Regions from separate parts of the Bacteroides cellulolyticus genome, predicted to be linked through region 2. Evidence: riboswitches for the same ligand, from Rfam matches in the RefSeq annotation. Region 2 holds a riboswitch; each other region holds the start of a gene.
What was found. A riboswitch is a leader RNA that binds a small molecule or an ion and turns the genes downstream of it on or off. The one in region 2 is predicted to bind cobalamin.
Positions count from the first base shown of each region.

Region 1: linked by a shared signal. The riboswitch ahead of OCV82_RS04150 (TonB-dependent receptor plug domain-containing protein) and the one ahead of OCV82_RS09350 (anaerobic ribonucleoside triphosphate reductase) in region 2 are both predicted to bind cobalamin.
Region 3: linked by a shared signal. The riboswitch ahead of OCV82_RS06595 (IS110 family RNA-guided transposase) and the one ahead of OCV82_RS09350 (anaerobic ribonucleoside triphosphate reductase) in region 2 are both predicted to bind cobalamin.

Region 1 covers NZ_JAOQJJ010000002.1:221,658-228,603, forward strand. The annotation lists gene OCV82_RS04145 (YncE family protein) at 1-256, opposite strand, end outside; gene OCV82_RS04150 (TonB-dependent receptor plug domain-containing protein) at 321-2,333, opposite strand; cobalamin riboswitch at 2,401-2,608, opposite strand; gene OCV82_RS04155 (chromate transporter) at 2,705-3,268, opposite strand; gene OCV82_RS04160 (chromate transporter) at 3,340-3,891, opposite strand; gene OCV82_RS04165 (hybrid sensor histidine kinase/response regulator transcription factor) at 3,926-6,946, opposite strand, start outside.
Region 2 covers NZ_JAOQJJ010000008.1:78,174-85,119, reverse strand. The annotation lists gene OCV82_RS09360 (glycoside hydrolase family 31 protein) at 1-558, shown strand, start outside; gene OCV82_RS09355 (CCA tRNA nucleotidyltransferase) at 704-2,122, shown strand; cobalamin riboswitch at 2,369-2,550, shown strand; gene OCV82_RS09350 (anaerobic ribonucleoside triphosphate reductase) at 2,579-4,966, shown strand; gene nrdG (anaerobic ribonucleoside-triphosphate reductase activating protein) at 4,975-5,451, shown strand; gene OCV82_RS09340 (malate dehydrogenase) at 6,509-6,946, shown strand, end outside.
Region 3 covers NZ_JAOQJJ010000004.1:203,571-210,516, reverse strand. The annotation lists gene OCV82_RS06615 (CPBP family intramembrane glutamic endopeptidase) at 1-779, opposite strand, end outside; gene OCV82_RS06610 (flavin reductase family protein) at 1,103-1,618, shown strand; gene OCV82_RS06605 (porin family protein) at 1,762-2,340, opposite strand; gene OCV82_RS06600 (hypothetical protein) at 2,604-2,801, opposite strand; gene OCV82_RS06595 (IS110 family RNA-guided transposase) at 2,906-3,859, opposite strand; cobalamin riboswitch at 4,113-4,304, opposite strand; partial or broken gene OCV82_RS06590 (hypothetical protein) at 4,822-5,303, shown strand; gene OCV82_RS06585 (hypothetical protein) at 5,730-6,197, shown strand; gene OCV82_RS06580 (hypothetical protein) at 6,194-6,448, shown strand; gene OCV82_RS06575 (hypothetical protein) at 6,463-6,837, shown strand; gene OCV82_RS06570 (zincin-like metallopeptidase domain-containing protein) at 6,890-6,946, opposite strand, start outside.

The sequences.
Region 1 (6,946 bases), on a different contig from region 2:
ATAAGTCCTGAAGGTCACCTATTCCTTTGCCGTTACTTGCTGCATAAATATCAGATGACGCTGTGCCTTTGTCTATATCGTACCATTGTATTGAACCGTCATTGGCACCCCAGTTGCCAGTGTTAATTATGTATGCTCCTGTGGTGATTACAGGTTTTTCTGTTCCACCATCAATTCCCGGTTCATCGTTATTACATGATGTCATTGCAGTGATAAGAAACATAGCTGCTGTAAGATAAATGAATTTCAATTTCATAATGTTCTGTTTTTATTTGTTGTTGTTTAATGATTTAATATTCTTATTCATAGAGTTTTATCTGTTATAGAATATAACTCAGTGATACTTTATAGTTTCTTCCCGGCATAGGATAAAATCTTATGACCTCATAGTTTTTTCCGCTCAGATTTAATGCATCCAGCTGAATCTTGAATTTGTGCTTTTTCCAGGAAAAAAATCTGTATGCCGATAAGCTATGATCGGAATATGGCTCAATACGGTACGAAGGAAGGTTTTGTGCCAGAGTATATCTCTCAGAAGCAAAGGTTACATTATATGTAATATTCACCCATGGGTTCTCTATTGTGAGACTTCCTCCTCCTGAATGTTTTGGAGTATATACAATCTGGTTTCTCCATGTTTTTGATTCAGGGTCGGTTATATCCTCTGCCTGGATAAAGTTATAGTTAGCTGTGATATAAAGGTTTATTTTGTCTGTCAGACTGTATTCCGATGATATGTTTATGTCTGTTCCTATAGTCTCAACTTTACCGACATTCATCATTTTCCACACAAACATGGTGGGAACTGCAACAATCTTGTCGTTGACCTTATTATAATATACATCAGCTGAAAGGCTAAGGAATCTGAATCGTCTGTTAGAGTCCGATCTATTGTATGTCACTCCGAAGTTTCCCTGTCGTGTGGTTTCCGGACGAAGATTGGTATTCCCTATAAGGAGATAATACAGGTCGTTGAATGTAGGAGTTCTGAATATATCCTTATACGAGGCTCTTATCCTTAATCCGTGCTGACGTAAAGGTTTCCACGATATACTGACCGCAGGAGACAGACGTTTCCTGTCATTTGCAGCTTTACCTATCTTCACATTCTCTGTTATGTATGTGTTGAGCAGTGAAGCCGAAGCTGAGAAGTTGGTACGTTCATATCTGGCAGCCAAAGCACTCAGTACAGTAAATCTTTCAGGAAACTGGCAATCTCTCAGGTTAGTGTACAGATAATTATATGCAAAATCCTGTGCAAATGAGAAAGAAAGATTTTTTATCGGACTGCCCATTACGGTGGCTGACAGATAGGTCTCTGTCTGTCTGTATCGGTCGTCTGTTATTCCGGATGACTTGTCGTTATAGTCTCTATTCCAACTGTAGTTGAATTTTCCAAGTACCTGCATTTTCAACCGTTTATTCCATCTGTTTTCGTAACGCACTTGTCCGAAGTAGTTTCTATCGTACAGTCTTTCAGCAGAATAAGGATTGTCGTAAACCACACTTCCCGGCAGTCCTCTTTCTGAGTCAAATAGGTATGCTTTTACTTGTAGGTCTTGTTTGGAGGTAATGGATGAGTACAGATTTGCTTCTGCTCTGTAAGAACGTATGTCGCTGTTGTTCCTTTTTGCATCAATCAGTTGGTTTCCGTTCCATAATTTAAATCTGTAGTTACCGTCGGCTTGCAGATAATCTCCATAAAATGAAAGACCAGTTTTATTGGTTATTTTATGGCTATACATTACAGAGGGATTAATCAAACCATATGAGCCGGTTTTGAAGGAAGCGTTAATACTGTATTTACCTTTTTCTATGTCAGGTGTTATAGTCTTTATGTTGAGAACTCCTGCCGAGGCAAAAGCTTTTGCACTTTGATATATATCATCAGTCTGACCAATTGTAAGAGAAAGTTCTGATACATTACTCAGAGAGTACCTTGAAATATCAACTTGTCCAGACTGGCAGTCGCTTATGCTTACTCCATCGTATATAACTCCTGTATGCTGTGCTCCCATACTTCTTATGGAAACAGTTTTCAGTCCTCCTATACCTCCGTAGTCTTTTACATTAACTCCCGAAAAGTGTTTTACGGCTTCGGCTACATCATACACTCCCATACGCTCCAGCTCTGATTTTTTCAGTATCTGAAGCGGTGACGTTGCCATTAAGGCTGATGGAGTCTTTCTCGCACTGATAGTAACGTCCGGAATTTGGTGTATCCTACCGGTGATGCTGTCTGTGTTGTTCTTCTGTGCCATAGATACCATTATCGGACATAAAAACAGTACAGTTACAGCGTACCTGTGGACAACATAATTCAGTTTGCCCATTTCTTACTCAATAAGTATCTTACAAAAATTACATGTATCCGCATCATTCTTTCCTCGAGAATGCTGTGGTATGATTTCTTGTTTTGCAGGTCTTCTGACTTACTCCGGATGGCTTTACCTTCCCGTCATCAAGTTTGACAGTGGTTAAACAGATATTAAGCTATCCTTATTCTGTGGAGATTACAGCAGCGGGACTGTCCGGGATTTTCACCCGATTCCCTTTTCATCCTCATCCTGTAAATAGGCATATTGGAACAAAACATTGCAAATATATGAAAAAAACGGAAAATTGAAAATCATTTATTTTATTTTCGCATTTTTACTATATATGGAATGCAATCTTCAGATACTATGAGTAATTAGATGATGTGTCAATATAATATAAATCCAGCGATGCCGCAGAGTATGATAAGAAGTATAGGATTGACTTTATATTTGTGTGAAGCGATGAACACTGAAGCGAAAATCGCTATGCTCGTTATTATGCTGTAAGTGTCCGAACCAAAATTCTCGGTATTCATCAGTACAAGGGCTGCAGATGCTAAAAGTCCCACTACTCCTGGGCGTAGCCCGTCGAATACAGAAGCCACTACAGGGTGTTTCTGATATTTCAAAAAGAATTTGCTTATCAATATCATCAGGATGAATGAAGGCAAGACTACAGAACATGTTGCTATGGCAGAACCTAAAACGCCTATTCCATGAGAGTAGCCGGCATTAACTACAGCTGTATAACCAACGTATGTGGCAGAGTTTATACCGATAGGACCGGGTGTCATCTGGCTGATGGCAACTATATCTGTGAATTCAGAAGAACTGAGCCAGTCATGACGTGTCACAACTTCACCTTGTATCATGGACAACATTGCATAGCCTCCGCCGAATCCGAAGAGACCTATCTTGAAGAATGTATAGAATAGTTGTAGGAATATCATGTTGTAAATTAAAAATTAAAAGTTAATAATTAAGAATTTGGGTGTGGCTTTTACTGACTTTCAACTCTCTGTCATTTGCTTTTATCCTCAGTTTTTCTTTTATATCGCCCGTAAATATATCCGCCAAGTCCTGACAGAATAATTACGTAGATAGGCGAGAAGCCGAGCAGCCATATAAGCAGTGCAGATACTGCCGGAATCCATATATTGTATCTGTTGATACGTGCGGTTTTAGCCATTTTGAAAGTAGGTGCGGCAATTAATGCCACTACTCCGGGACGTATGCCCTTGAATACTCTTTCAACAGGCTCCAGATGCTGGAACTGCCTGAAGAATAGTGCAATGGCCAGTATTATCAGAAATGATGGCATGATTGTTCCTAAAGCCATGAAGAATGCTCCCCAGAATTTACGCAGTTTATACCCTATGAATATTGCGATGTTGACGGCGAATATTCCCGGAACTGTTTGCGACAATGCCATGAGGTCAAGGAATTCTTCTTTTTTTATCCATTTCCTTTTATCAACTATTTCCGCTTCAATCAGTGGAACCATGGCATAACCGCCTCCTATTGTGAATAGTCCTATTCGGAAGAATATTGTAAAATAATTTAGATATATCATGTCGTTAATTAAGAACTAGCTTATTTCTCTGTTTTTAGTTATTAACTGATTTCATATAATCTCTAGGAGGAACACCGTAATATTTTTTGAATGTATCTGCGAAATATTTCGGGTCGGCAAATCCGAGCATGTCTGAAACCTCTGATACGGTATATTCCTTTGTTTTCAGTAATATGGCAGCTTCCTGCATACGTATGTTCCTGATAAGCTCGGCTGGAGGTTCACCTGTAAGTGCTTTGATCTTGTTGTAGAAACTTGTACGGCTCATGTTTACGGCTGCACATAAGGTATCCACATTCAGACCTTTTCCAAGTCCTTCTTTTATAAGTCCGGTCACTTTACGGATAAACTCTTCGTCAAGTGTGGAAATCATTTCCGGCACGTCATTTTCTTCTGATGATATAGAATTCTCGTCCGTATCTTCTTTTTGTTGTGGCAGGGATACTATAAGTTCCTGAAGCCTTTTCCTTATCAGGTCTCTGTTTTCAAGAACATTGCTGATATTGGCTTTCAGAAGGGTTATGTCGAACGGTTTTACTATATACAGGTCTGCTTTAGTCTTCAGACCGTCAATAATATCCTTCTTTTCGCCAAGGGCAGTAAGCATAATGAACGGTATATGACTGGTTGCCATATTACCTTTTACTGCTCTACATAGTTCGTATCCGTTCATTATAGGCATCATTACATCCGATATAATCAGATCCGGTTGTTTCTTTCTTATTGTGTCAAGGGCCTCTTTGCCGTTTTCTGCACCGGATGTGTGGTATGTGTCTGCCAACGATTGCATCAGGAAGTTTCTCAACACATCGTTATCTTCTACAATTAGAATGTGCGGAGCATTCTCCGGGATATTATTCTCCGTTTGTGTGACAGTGGATTTTGTCTGCTGGTCTTCTTGTGAAGCTATGGTGTATGCCCATCCTTCCTGTATGTTTGCTTCATTCCATTCTTCCGGATTTTCATCACGATATATGTATTTTCTGCTTCTGATAGGGAACGACAAATGGAAGCTTGTACCGGAATTCTCTTCACTGGTGAACGATATGCGTCCTTCATGGTTGCGTATTAGCCTCCATGTCAGAAGCATTCCGATACCTGAACCGGTGATAAGCTGGTTTGTTGCGTTCTGTCCTCTGAACATATATCTGAACATCTTCTTCCTGTCTTTTTTAGGTATTCCTATACCGGTGTCGGTTATGTCGATATTCCAGTTCTTTTTATTATGTGATGCATTTATGTCCACATATCCACCCTTGGGAGTATATTTAATGGCGTTCGATATAAGGTTCCTTAATATCGAATCCATTTTGTTACGGTCTATCCACACTTCCAGCTCATTGAAATCGCTTTCGTATTTCAAAGTAACCTCCTGTTGCTCAGCATAGTTTTTGAACTGTTGAAGATACTCTTTAAGATATGAATTAAGTTCATATTTTTTTACGCTGACTTGCGGACTGTAAAGCTCCTCTTTCTGGAAGTTCATCAGTTTGTTCGCCAGTTCCGAAAGGTTGTCTGTGTTTTGTAGAGCCAGGTTTATGTTCATGGTACTTTCGGACGAAAGCTTCTCTTTTTTCAGAATTTCTCCCAAAGGCGCTTTTATAAGTGTAAGTGGTGTACGTATGTCGTGAGCCGTATGTATAAAGAAATTTATTTTCTCCTGCGATATACGTCTGTCTTTCTTTATCATCTTATATCTGTAAAGTGAAAATGCCGCTCCGAATATTAATACTATATAAAGCATTATGGCCCATGAAGTAAGCCATATAGGACTTTTAATGATAATACTGATGTTTCTCTCTTCCAGCAATTGGTTGTTGTCCAGAAGTATTGCTCTTATTCTTAGTCTGTATTCTCCAGGTGATATGTTAGTATATCTTATCATTCCATCTTCACTGGGACTGCTCCACTCGTCGAAGAAGCCTTCCAGTTTCCAGGTATAATAGATGTTTGACGGATTGTCGTAGTTGACAGAAGATACGTTTATTGAGAAGGTATTCTGATTGAATTCCAACTCCAGGATTGATGTCTCGTCAAGCAGTTTTTTCAATGGCGAACCTTTTTCGCCCGGGTATGCAGGCTTGTACATTATGCTAAGGTTGTCAAGAACCATATGAGAAGAAAATTTCTCAGGCAGTTTCATACTGTCAGCAAGTACAATTGCTCCGTCATTACTACCTAATATAATCTCTCCATATCCAGTGTTTACGGCAGCCCCCTGGTTGAAGTTATATGCTGAAAGGCCCTGTTCCCCTGTCCAGTTTGTAAACATTTTGTCCTTGATGCTGAATAGGGAAATTCCGTTTTCTGTTCCCAGAACTATGTCGCCATATTTGTTTTCTACCAGACTGTAAATGTTGTTTGTAATAAGGCTACAGTTTGCAGTAGTATAATGTTTTACCTCTCCTGAAATATTGTCTATGATGAAAAGTCCGTTGCCGTACGTTCCTACGAATGTATAGCTCCCATCCCGAGTAATGCATATGGAATTTACACACCCGGTTTCTTCTTCTGTTCTGAATTTTTCCAGCTTTTCTTCAGGCTTACTGAAAATGTACAGTCCGTCTATTGTTCCTATCCATAATGACTTTTTGTCTTTTTCCTTTATGCATGTTATCGGATATGTTGATGGATACATGCTTGTACGTTTATTTTGAGGATCATACATCCTTAGGCTTTGGAAGCCACCTCCCCAAAGTATATTGTCAGAGTCGCGAATTATGCTTCTTATATATTTGTCAGGTGTTTCGTCATTATCAGGTGACAGTCTGATTGCATAGTCGGCTGTTTGGCTATTTTTGTTTATTCGGTATATTCCTGACATATATCCTCCTGCCAGTATCTCTCCCGTTTTGTATTCGCATAAAGACGTAAATATATGGTTATCATTCTTCGAATCTTTAGCAAATGATGACAGATAGTTTATCCATTTCTTTGCCGAGCGGTCAAAGCAGCTTATACCATTGCTGGTAGCAAACCATACATCGCCATCCGAATCGGTCATAATGGCATTAATTCTGTTGTCTATTAGTGAATTACTATTGTCTTTGGAGTG
Region 2 (6,946 bases):
GCTCAATACACACCTGAACAAAAACAAAATATCTTAAAAGAGAACGAAGGATGGAATAAGACAACAAACAATCAGGTAAACCTTTCATTAAATGTTGACTTTACACAGTCTAAAGAAATGGAAGTTTATCTTCCTTCAGGAAACAAATGGTATAATTACTGGACTAACGAGGATTTCGACGGTGGACAAAAATTGAAAATCAAGACATCACTTGACAGAATACCACTTTTTGTCCGTGCAGGAAGCATCATACCTATAGGTCCGGATGTGCAATATACAAACGAGAAGAAATGGGATAATCTGATAATAAACGTATATCCGGGAGCGGACGGAACATTTACACTTTATGAAGACGAAGGTGACAATTACAATTATGAATCCGGAGCATACACTGAAATACAAATGAAATGGAACGACACAAAACGTATTCTCACAATTGATGCACGTAAAGGTGAATATAACGGTATGCTGACCAAACGTAACTTTACCATACGTACAGCCGACGGAAAAGAAAAAGTCATTACATACAGCGGAAAGAAAATAAATGTAAAGATATAATAGTACAAATAAAGTTATTATTATAACCATATAGGAAAGTGAATATTGCGTATAAATTGTAATATTCACTTTCCTATTTATGTTTATATATTGCAGAAAAAAGACATTTTTGTACCTTTGCACTTCAAACAACAGATTTCTATATATGGAATTAAAAGAACATTTCTCCGATAAAATATTTAGTATAATATCCGAAACTGCAGACGAACTAGGGTTGGAATGCTATGTAGTAGGAGGCTATGTGCGAGATATATTCCTGAAACGACATTCAAAGGACATTGATGTGGTAGTGGTAGGAAGCGGTATAGAAATAGCACAGGCACTAGGCAAAAAATTAGGCAAAGGAGCTAATGTTTCGGTGTTCAAGAATTTCGGAACAGCACAGGTGAAGTTCAGAGACATCGAAGTGGAATTTGTAGGTGCAAGAAAAGAATCATATAGCCACGACAGCAGAAAGCCAATAGTGGAAAACGGAACACTGGAGGATGACCAAAACAGACGCGATTTTACAATAAACGCTATGGCCGTCTGCCTGAACAAAGACCGTTTCGGCGAGTTGGTTGACCCATTTGACGGTATGGAGGATCTTAAAGACAGAATCATAAGAACCCCTCTTGATCCGGACATAACATTCAGCGATGACCCTCTGCGAATGATGAGATGTATCCGTTTTGCCACACAGCTGAACTTCTACATAGAGGACGAGACATTCGAAGCTTTAGGAAGAAATAAGGAACGTATCAAGATTATATCAAAGGAACGTATAGCAGACGAACTGAATAAGATAATATTATCACCTATACCGTCGAAAGGATTCGTAGATCTTGACAGATGCGGGCTTCTGGAACTTATATTCCCTGAGCTATGTGCTCTTCAAGGTGTAGAGACAAGAAACGGAAGAGCCCATAAGGATAATTTTTATCACACGCTTGAAGTACTCGACAATATATCGAAAGCTACAGACAATCTGTGGCTCAGATGGTCTGCCCTGCTTCATGACATAGGCAAACCTAAGACAAAAAGATGGGAACAGAAAGCCGGATGGACTTTCCATAACCATAACTACATCGGCGAGAAGATGATACCGGACATATTCAGGAAAATGAAACTTCCAATGAACGAGAAGATGAAATATGTCCAGAAAATGGTGAGCCTCCACATGCGTCCTATAGTAATAGCCGACGAAGAAGTTACTGATTCTGCAGTAAGACGACTACTCTTTGAAGCAGGTGATGATATTGACGATCTGATGTGTCTGTGTGAAGCGGATATCACCTCTAAGAACGAAGCCAGAAAACAACGTTTCCTGGACAATTTCAAGCTTGTAAGACAAAAACTGAAAGACCTTGAAGAAAAAGACAGGATAAGAAATTTCCAACCACCTGTAGATGGAGCTGAGATTATGAGAGTTTTCAACTTACAGCCTTGCCGCGAAATAGGTGACTTGAAAAGTTATATCAAAGATGCTATTTTGGACGGTGTAATACCTAACGAACACGATGCAGCATTTGAATATATGATGGAAAAAGCCAAAAAGATGGGCTTGAAACCTGTCGATGAATAATATAATCCCAATTTATATCATCCTGTAGTATTATTGAAATCTACAGGATGATAAATTCCCACAAGATTAAAGCAGAACCTAAAACAAAATCACCAATAATCTAATATATTTTAAATTTACATCAAATATAGTTTTCCACAAACTTCGCTCACAGACCGCTCTAGAGCATTTTTAAGAATTAAAAATTTCCACTTTTGTAAATTCCAAACATTTTGATGTTTTTTATTTCAGAAATTTGTTTATAGCTTTGCAATACCTTTTCAGAGTGACATCAGTCTCAAAAGGGAATACCGTGAAAATCGGTAACAGTACCCGCTGCTGTGATTCTTGATGAAACGGAACAAGGTTATTCCGACCACTGCCTCATTGGCGGGAAGGTGTTCCGCGGAAAGATCAGTCAGAAGACCTGCCCTGAAAAGAAAAAACAAACAATTGTATGATTTAAAAGACAAAAAAATGGAAACAAAAGACATCTGCATCATCAAAAGAGACGGGAAGCGGGAAAACTTCTCATCTGCAAAAATCTACAACGCCATTACAAAAGCTTTCGTAGCATCAGATCTTACAGACTGCGAAACCCTTATCGATGAAATAACACAGAGGGTAATCAACCATTTCAATACACCTACCATAGGTGTGGAAGAAATACAGGACCTTGTAGAAATGGAATTGATGAAAGTAAGACCGGAAGTAGCGAAAAAATATATCATCTACAGGCAGTGGAGAAACACCGAACGCGACCGCAAGACGAAAATCAAACATATCATGGATGGTATTGTGGCTATCGACAAGAATGATGTCAACCTTAGCAACGCCAACATGTCAAGCCATACTCCGGCCGGGCAGATGATGACTTTTGCATCTGAAATTACAAAAGACTATACTTACAAGTACCTTCTGCCTAAAAAATATGCGGAGGCGCACCAGTTGGGTGATATTCATATTCACGACCTGGACTATTATCCGACAAAGACTACCACATGCATACAGTATGACCTGGAAGACTTGTTCGAGAGAGGATTTCACACAAAGAACGGAAGTATACGTACTCCACAGTCTATACAGAGTTATGCCACTCTTGCTACAATAATCTTCCAGACTAACCAGAACGAACAGCACGGAGGACAAGCAATACCGGCATTCGATTTCTTTATGGCCAAAGGAGTCCTGAAAAGCTACCAGAAGAGTGTAGCTTCAATCATGTCTTTCTTTATGGAAATGAAAGGCATTGACATAACAGAAGAGACTCTGAAAGATTGCGTAAAAAAGCATCTCATGACAATAATCCCGTCTGAAGATGATAAAAACAACCTTATAGAAGAGCTAAAATCCATAGGTGCAAGCATAGAAAAGGGAGACCTGGAACATATATTAAACAAGGCAAACGAACGTACTCGCAAAGATACCCACCAGGCGATGGAAGGTTTTATCCACAACCTTAACACGATGCACTCAAGAGGCGGTAACCAAGTAGTTTTCAGTTCTATAAACTATGGTACAGATACGTCGGCAGAAGGAAGAATGGTTATAGAAGAGTTGCTTAAATCTACAATAGAGGGTCTTGGAGCTCACGGTGAAGTTCCTGTATTCCCGATACAAATTTTCAAGATAAAGGATGGAGTATCATATTCGGAAGAGGATTATCAGCTTGCAATGAGCGACTTCGATGCCGCAATGGAAGGAAAACTACAGTTCAAGGCACCAAACTTCGACCTTTTCCTAAAAGCATGCCGTACCACAGCCAAGGCTTTATTCCCTAACTTCATGTTCCTTGATACACCATTCAACAAACATGAATTATGGAGAGCCGATGATCCACACAGATATAAATACGAGCTTGCCACAATGGGATGCCGCACAAGAGTATTCGAAAACATTAATGGAGAAAAGACATCACTGGGAAGAGGAAACCTGTCATTCACCACGATGAACATGCCAAGACTGGCTATTGAAGCAAGAATTAAGGCAGAAAGTATTATCGATTCAAACAACAAGGAGGCTATTGAACAAAAAGCCAAAGAAGTATTCCTTCAGTCGGTAGAAGAGATGGCAGAAATGATTGCCGAACAGCTTTATTCAAGATACCAGTATCAGAAGACAGCCTTGGCAAGACAGTTCCCGTTCATGATGGGCAACAACGTTTGGAAAGGTGGCTGCGATGTAAACCCTAATGAAGAAGTCGGTGACATACTGAATCAGGGAACACTTGGTATAGGTTTCATCGGAGGTCACAACGCAATGGTTGCACTCTACGGCCAGGGACACGGACACAACAAAAAATCATGGGATACCCTTTACGAAGCTGTAGAGAAAATGAACGAAGTAGCCAAGAGATATAAAGAGAAATATCATCTTAACTATTCTGTCCTTGCCACTCCTGCAGAAGGCCTGTCTGGGAGATTCACAAAGATGGACAAGCGCAAATATGGTATTATAGAAGGAGTAAATGACAGAGATTATTACGTCAATTCATTCCATGTTGATGTAAAAGAGCCTATCAACATCGTTGACAAAATTAAATGCGAGGCTCCTTTCCATGCACTTACCCTTGGAGGACACATCACATACGTAGAACTGGACGGTGAGGCGCAGAAAAACGTAAAAGCCATAGCAAAAATAGTGAAAGTAATGAACGACGAGGGCATTGGATACGGTTCGATAAACCATCCGGTTGATACATGCCACAACTGCGGATACAGAGGTGTGATCTACAGCAAATGTCCGATATGTAACAGCGAAAACATACTCCGCATGCGCCGTATCACAGGTTACCTGACAGGTGATTTGAACAGCTGGAACTCGGCAAAACGTGCAGAAGAACGCGACAGGGTAAAACATGCCTAAACTGAAACATGCTACATTATTTATATACATATCCTGAAACAATAGTCGATGGAGACGGCATCCGGTATTCTATTTATCTGGCCGGATGCAGTCACCGTTGCAAAGGATGCCATAATCCTGAATCGTGGAATCCCAAAGCAGGGAAACCACTTACCGAAGAAGCATTAGAAAGAATAATAAAGGAAATAAACGGTAATCCTCTACTAGACGGAGTAACTTTTACAGGAGGAGATCCTTTCTTTAATCCTGAAGAATTCGGTAATGTTCTAGAAAAAGTTCGTAAATCAACAGGATTGAATATATGGTGCTACACCGGTTATACACTGGAAGAACTCATAAACGATAACAGAAGAAAGAATTTACTGCAATATATAGATGTACTTGTAGATGGGAGATTTGAAGAAAGCTTATACTCCCCTACCCTTGAATTCAGAGGAAGCAGCAATCAAAGGATATTACACCTTAAGAAACTACTTAAACAATAAGAAAAACCATATACAAAGGACTGGAGAAACCATTACGGAAGTTCTCCAGTCCTTGTTTTCTTTATAAAAGAACATATATATACACATTGCATCGCATAATTATTACGTTTTCAGAATTGAAGGCATACAGTGTATATAATATGTTATACAACACAAATATCAAACACCGCATATAATCTTAAAATTAACATTATCGTTTCAAACTCCGTTTTTTTAATTGCGATTTTATCAACTAAAACACAAGATTAACCATAATACATACTTAATTGTGTTTTTCCGTTCGCGGACACGGAGCCTACATACACGAAAACATGATATAAATCAAGAAAAACATATATTAATATAAAAAACAATCACAACTTATTGCAGAATAAAAAAATATCCATACCTTTGTATCGTGGTTGTGAAACTAGAGATTAAATTAATAAATAGCACAAAACATTAAAGGTATTAGACTTACTTAAGGTATAAAAATAAAAAGGTATTAGATAAAGGTTATTAGTTTAAAGTAAAGATTAGGTATTAGGTTTAAAGTTAAAGGTATTAGTAAAAAGGTAAAAGGTTTTCAGTTTAAGGATAAAAGGTAAAAAGATCAATAGGTTTAGTGCTAAGGTAAAAAGAAAAGATTAAAAAGGATAACAATTAAGACTAGAAAAACCAAAGAAACAAAGAACCCTAAATTGGGGGGTTCTTTCAGGAAGCCGGCGGCATTCAAGATGATGAATGACGCCTTTTTTTATTTTTATTCTGATCAATCTAACTTTTCTCTTTATATAATAAGTTCGAACATTCATCAGGAAATCATATACACCCCCTCAAGAAACGAAATACACACGAGTTATCAATATCCATAATTGCAACATCATCATTACAATTTCAATACAACTAAAATGAAATAATGATTTTTTTCCGTAATTAAGTATAAAAGCACAGAAAATACTATTTATTTGCCATCGGTAAATCTGTTATTTCTTCGATAATTTCTTAACTTTGTAGCGCAAGAAAGAAAAAGAGACAATAAAAACACTTTTATAACATAACATAAATAATTAGAATTATGGAATTTGTAACAAACGAAAAACTTACTATCGTAGGTGCTGCCGGTATGATCGGTTCTAACATGGCTCAGACTGCAATCATGATGGGCTTGACTAATAACATCTGCTTGTACGACCCATACGCTCCAGGTTTGGAAGGTGTAGCAGAAGAATTGTTCCACTGCGGCTTTGAAGGTGTAAACATCACTTTCACTTCTGATATCAAAGAAGCTTTGACAGGTGCTAAATATATCGTTAACTCAGGTGGTGCTGCTCGTAAAGCAGGTATGACTCGTGAAGACCTTCTTAAAGGTAATGCAGCTATCGCTGAAGAATTCGGTAAGAACGTTAAGACTTACTGCCCAGATGTAAAACACATCGTTATCATCTTCAACCCAGCTGATATCACTGGTCTTATCACTTTGTTGTATTCAGGTTTGAAACCAGGTCAGGTTACA
Region 3 (6,946 bases), on a different contig from region 2:
ACCGGTTCTTTCACCAGTTTCCTTCTGATAATGAAAATGCATACAACAGTAAGAATAATTCCTGCCACTGCCAAAGCCAGAGAGCCAGCCCCGCCAAGCGATGAAATCATTGTCGCATCAGGATCGCCCGACAAAACATAAAGCAACACCGAGCTTCCGTTATTGATAAAGTGCATCAACATTCCAGGAATAAGGCTTCTTGTGAGGTAATACATCCATCCAAGAGCCATTCCCACTACGAATGCAAACGGAATCTGAGCCGGATTACCATGCACCACGCCAAATATAAGCGACGACACCACTATACCAAGATAAGGCATTTTCCACTTTCGCATAAGATGACCCTGTATAGCACCACGGAACAGCAGTTCTTCCACCAGCGGAGCCATAACTACAATGGATATTATCCCCAACGGATTGTTCATCATCTGTTCAAACACATCCTTCATATTGTCAGGCAGTCCGGCAAGCTCGCTGAAATAGTTGGTCCACAATCCCATTGCCACGATAAACACAGCTGATGCAAACAATACAGCCCTTCTATTGGGAGTTTTCAATCTGAAAACATCAATAGATACATATTTTCCCAATACTACATGAAGACCTACAGACAATGTGGAAAGAAATTGTGCCCACATAATGACAGACATATATCCACTACCGGACACGTCCGGCATTTCCACAACTCCGTTCTTCAGCATATATATTCCTACAAGCACTCCGAAAAATGCCAGCTGATAGGCAAAATAAAGCAATAGTAATTTTATTGTACGTCCCATAATAAGCTCTATTATATAATGCTACAAATTTATACAGTTTACTGTAACAAACCAAACATCACAAAAAGCTTATGTAAAATCATCAGATGATAAAGTAAAAATATCTTTTTATATTCTATAAATACAAACTATATATACATAAATATAACTTATATCTTTATAAATATAACTTGTATTTATAAAAACACATACTATATTTACAAAATATGTAAGAACAAAATATATTTTCAAACATTAAGAACATATATTTTCATCGTAACTTGTTTCTTTACATTCTGCTTTTCACTATTTTTGTAAACACACATATATAAAATAAAAGAAGAATGAAAGAAATTAACGTATCACAATTGACATACAATATGATTGAAGCCATCGGTAAAGAATGGATGCTTGTAACTGCGGGTACACAGGAAAAGTTCAACACAATGACAGCCTCTTGGGGTGGCACAGGAGTGTTATGGGGAAAAACAGTCGCATTTATTTTCATACGTCCTGAACGCTATACATACGAGTTTATAGAAAAATGTGACACTCTCACACTCTCGTTCCTGGGTGAAGAAAACAAGGCTATACATAAGGTGTGCGGCTCAAAATCAGGACGTGACACGGACAAGATAGCAGAAACAGGACTTAAACCGGCTTTAACAGAAAATGGTAATATTACATTTGATCAGGCACGCCTTACACTGGAATGCAGAAAGCTTTACGAAGACGACATAAAGCCGGAAAAATTCATAGACAAATCGCTTGACGGAAAATGGTACGGCAATGGGCATGGCAATTACCACAAGATGATTATACTGGAGATAGAACATATTTGGAGAAAAACAAAGAACTAAGCATAAATCAGCTGATTATAAGAATGTCAGTAAATTCATTAGTATAAAAATAAGTATTATAACTTAACAACTAAAGAAGGCATATCATTACTTGGAAACAAGTCAGATATGCCTTCTTATAAAAATTGAGTTATCTTTATTCTCTACTTTTTGAACAGACTGAATAAATCATATCCCAAGGAAATCTGAAATACCCTGTCTCTATAGTTTTCCAATCCGGGAAATTCATCCTTATTCAATTTTACAAGACCATAATTATAATTGAATGTCAAATCAAGTCCAAACTTGAAACGATAACCAAGACCTGCCGTTAAAGATGCCGACGTCTTTCGATAATGAATCATAGGACTACCATCCGGTTGCATTCCTTCCAAACCATTATAATAGATATCCAACTGGGGACCGACAAAGATATTTAGCCCCAATGTAGAACAAGGATAAAACTTAAATTTTAATGGAATAAGAATACATTTACTTTTCTCCAGATAATCTTCACCACCTTCTCCTTGTTTGGTAAATAAAACATCAAGTTCTGTTGCAAACTTTTTGATTCTGTATTCTCCAAACACACCGCCTAACATTTTGGAATAATAACCATTATCACCATATCTACTGGAGAATCCGACACCAACACGTGGTCCGAACGACCATTGACTCTGAGCATTCAAATTACTAAAAGAGAACGCAATTAAACACACGAATAAAATAAGAACCTTTTTCATACGTAAATATTAAGCGTCCTACACATAAAGTAGGACAGGTTTATACTAAAATTGATATAAAACCGAGTATTTTGACAAAAGAAAGATTAGCATTCATGAAAACACAAATGCGGCTATTATACGATGACAAATAGAAACAGCTAAGAATTTAAAAGTTTCATACACGTGTACATAAGTCACAATCTTTGGCGCTTAGCTGTTGAGACCAATTTCATTTTCGGACTATGGTAATTCCAGTAAAAGTCGGCCTTTGGTCTGTATTGTTAATTGGGTGTTACTGCTTGTGGAACTTTAGTAAGCGAGACATTGTATCCAAGCTTTTTAAGTTCGGAAGACAAATATACCTTGCGTTTCTGCTCTATCTTGGATTGCATATATTGTGCACCAAGCTCATGGTAACGGGCTCCCGTACTCAGTATAAGATAAACGGATATCAACTGAGAATGTCCCACTGCAATCAAGGCACGTTTCTTTCCTCTGCGGGCAGCTATACGATGGTATCTCTCACTGAAAAACGTATTCTTTGTACGGGTCGCAGCCCATGCGGCTTCTGTGATTACCGCCTTTACCTGTTTGTTTCCGTGAGTGATTCGTGCGCTTTTTTTTTGCCCGCACTCTCGTTGTTGCCCGGAGAAAGACCGGCCCAGGACGAAAGATGCTTTTCTGAAGGGAAGTGGGACATGTCAAGACCTATCTCAGAAACCAGATCCTCTACAACCTTGGTGCTAAAACCGGGAATCTCCCTGAGAAGTTCAAGGACATTCTCGTACTTGGACAACAGTCTATTTATACGTTCGGACAAATCATCAACTAAAGTCTGAGTCTGGTCTATATCCTTTCGGATCATCTGAAGAAGATAAATGTGATGCTCTTCAACAAAACCGGTACACGCTTCCAACAACTCTTCCGGACTGGCTGACAGTTTTCCGTGGTAAACTGACTTTATATCATCAAGAGTAAGGACTTTACCTTCACAAAGCATATCAATAAGAGAAGTAGCTGTCGTACCGCTTGTGTTACTTACAACACTTGAAAGCTTGATGTTGCAGTCTTCAAGAATACGCATCATACGGTTCTTCTCTGAAGCTATCTGCTGAATAAGCTTGTTCCGGTAACGGGTCAGGTCACGAAGCTGACGCTGCTCCTTGGGAGGAATATAGCTCGGTTTGAGAAGACCTGCCAGAAGAAGCTTGCAGATCCATTCGCTGTCCATCTTGTCTGTCTTGTGACCAGGAACATTCTTAATGTGACGGGCATTGACTATCCAGACATCGGGAATGGAATCTTCAAGAACCTTATAAACAGGTTTCCAGTAAACACCGGTACTCTCCATTGCCACATGCGTTACACCATTGGACAATAGCCATTCTTTCAATTCATTCAAAGAACTCGTGAAGGTTTTGAATGAGCGGGTATCACGTTGGATGCCTACTCCGTCTATTGTCGCCACCACAACCTTCATATGGACGTCGATACCGCAAGCACGCTGTATCAACTGAGGGAATGTCACTTCTGCCATAACTGATACATTTAGGGTTACACTATACAAAGGTAACTTCAGCTTGACTATTTACATTCTCTTTGGCGTGATTTTTTTATCTCATGGGAATTTCATAACTTAATTATTAAAAGTTAAACAAAAAGTTTAAACACACATTCGTTTTTATTGCGACAGATTTGCAACGAATGAGAAATCGGTTATCAAAAAGAATATAGGTGCCTGTGGACGAGCCTCTGTTCATTTTAATCTAATGCCAATTATCCCGTGGTCACTAAATCTATCTCATCAAGCAGGTCTTCTGGCTCATCCCGCTTATCGCGCCTTCCCAGCTTTCACCAGTGGCAAAGAGTGCGATAAACTTTAATAGGACTTACAGCTGCGAGTACAGCTCCGGATTTTCACCGGGATTCCCTTTTAATTCCGTTCGACGCTTCGATTGGAAACTTGACTGGTGCAAAGTTAATGGTTATTTTTTAATCTTGTTTCTTTTTCTGTGATTTTTATTTCAAGAAAGGATTATTTTATGGCGCGAATTGTATTTTCATGTTAATCAAGCATTTATAACAACCACGAATAGTCTTTTCCCCTTATGAATAATAGCGTTTCTCAATTATGGTCTCTTTTCATCTCACGTCGGCAATTCTCTTCGGAGAGATTTTATATGCAAAGGTACAGCGTGCGTCTGGTCGTCAAGTATCGCTTTCACTAACGGTTCCCGGATATTCTTCACGGCAGCCTTCCACAAATCGAAGATTGACTTTCACTCCCCACCTCGTTGCAGGGCATAGTCGGACGAGCCTGACTGTGCTCTTACATTGGGCGGTTGGGTATTCCGTTTCATCCCGTACACTGTTTACTTGCCTTATCCGTCCTTTTCCCGCTGTCAGTCCTGCATAAAAATCATTCCCCGACGAGAAGCCAAAAGAGTTTCAAGAAAAGGAAAAAAAAAGAAAATATTTGACAATCTAAAATTTACAATTATGCACAGCAGGATTTTTCAAATTTCAACGGAGCCGATAGACAAAGAAAACTATCTGAATGAGGACACACTCCAGCAAGGAGACGGGAGCTTCTATGACTATTGTTCAGAAATAGACGAGGAAGACCGTAAAGAGGATATTGCCAATTTGGTCAATCATGCCTTGCCCAAAGGAATGTTCGAGCTTATATCCGATGACACCATGCGCTATAATGGTGGAATAGAGCAATGGAAAGAGGAGTATGTCGCCAATATCAAAAAAAGAGCGAATGCTCTTACGGCAGATAATATGTTGGAATGGGGTTCGACCTATTATCTCAAACAGGCAGTGGAAAATCCGTTGGATGTCGCCTATCATTTCTATTTGGATGGCGATGGCTGCAGTCTTTTGCCGAACAGTCCTTTACGTTTATGGAGTTTGTTTGTAGGCTTGAACCGGGAACGATACTCTACATCGGAGGAGTTGTTGATTACCACTTCTGATGTTTGTCCGAAACATTGGCAACCACCCGCCTCAAAAGTGGGTGGTTGCTCTCTTTTTTGCACAGGCTCCCCGGTTACTTTTATAAATATGCTCTGCAGAGCTTCCGCCACCGGTTTCACAGCCGGTATATTCCTGTTTTAAGGGTATAATCCCTTCACAGCCCCGACATACGCCGCAGGTCTGTTTTCGTGTGCAAAGGTACGGTGGACGAACATTGCCCAAGTACCGCTATCGCTACCTGAAATAAAATTTGACGACAACTTTCCGTAATCGGAGATGACGGTATTTCATAAAATTTCATTGCAGGTTCCTTGCTCATCGTTCTTGCATCCCCCCGTTTGTGACGCACATGAAAACAACCCCTTTGGGCGAAGTCAAAAGGCTTCAAGAAAAGGGAAATAAAAAAAACAATAAATCAAAAGACAATGAGCAAGTACGATTTCATCAAGCAAGGCAACCTCCTTTTTTGGCACACTGCCGATAATGATATAGAATGTCGAATTATCTCAACTCCCGAAAAAGTGGATAGTGACAGCATCATCTTAATCTCAACAAGCTCTTCCGAGACAGAGGTTTTGGCATCGGAGTTATTACCTATTGGCTCATCAAGAAGCCACAAAGAGGAGTTTATGCGCTGGAAGAAAGAGCGTGAAGCCGAGGGCATGGAGTTTTTCAGCCGGTTGTCCGAAGTCATGGAAACAGACAGTGATTTGGCTGTAGGCGATATGGTGGCGTTTACAAACGACTACGGGGTGGTATTTGGCCCCAAAGAAGTATTAGCTTTCAGAAAACCTTGGAATGGCTATAGATGCGTATATATCGACAGTGATGCTTATTGGTTTCCAGACCGTCCCGAACAACTCACCATACTCAGCAAAGGAGGTACAGAATGACAACAAACGACATACTCAAACGACTTTGCGGCAATATTGCCGCAGGTCGTTTCAACTGGCGAAAATACTGCACGCCGCAATCTTACTTCGGTTGGGAGATTTGCGTTACCCCTCTGCATTGCTCTTACGGACAGATAGGCTACACCGTTCATTTCCCTTATACCAATATACCGGAAGTGGAATACGATTGGGAAATGGGCAAACTGACCATTGACGGCGAGAAATGGAAAAGTTATTTGCGGAACGAATAATAATAAATATCAATATGGCACAGAATTTTTATACCAAATGGCAGGACGCTATACTTGCAGATGCAGGAGACTATGTTTCAAAAGAGTACCGCAGTTTCCAGACAGCATTGGTGCGTGAGATTTCCAAATATGCCGCAGCCGTTGGTGCAAAGGTGGCTTCCAATTCAAAAGGGCATTATGACACCTCCTGCTTCATTGAGCGCAACGGCAAGTTCGTTTACATCAGCCACTCTTCCGGTCTGTCACGAATGGGCAGCGGCGTAAGAATTGAACTCGATTCGTTTCTGATACGGACAGCTCAAAATGGAAAGGACTACCGAGGGGGATGTAACCAGTATTGCGACATAGCAAATTTACAGTCTATGATAGACGGTTTGTTGGGGAAATAAACTGCAAAAAAGATGCGGAGCCAACCAGTTCCGCATCTTTTTCTTTCCATCCTTACCGGCGCATACCGCTGCCGTATTCTGCCTCTTGTAGTTCTGCCCGATACTCTTC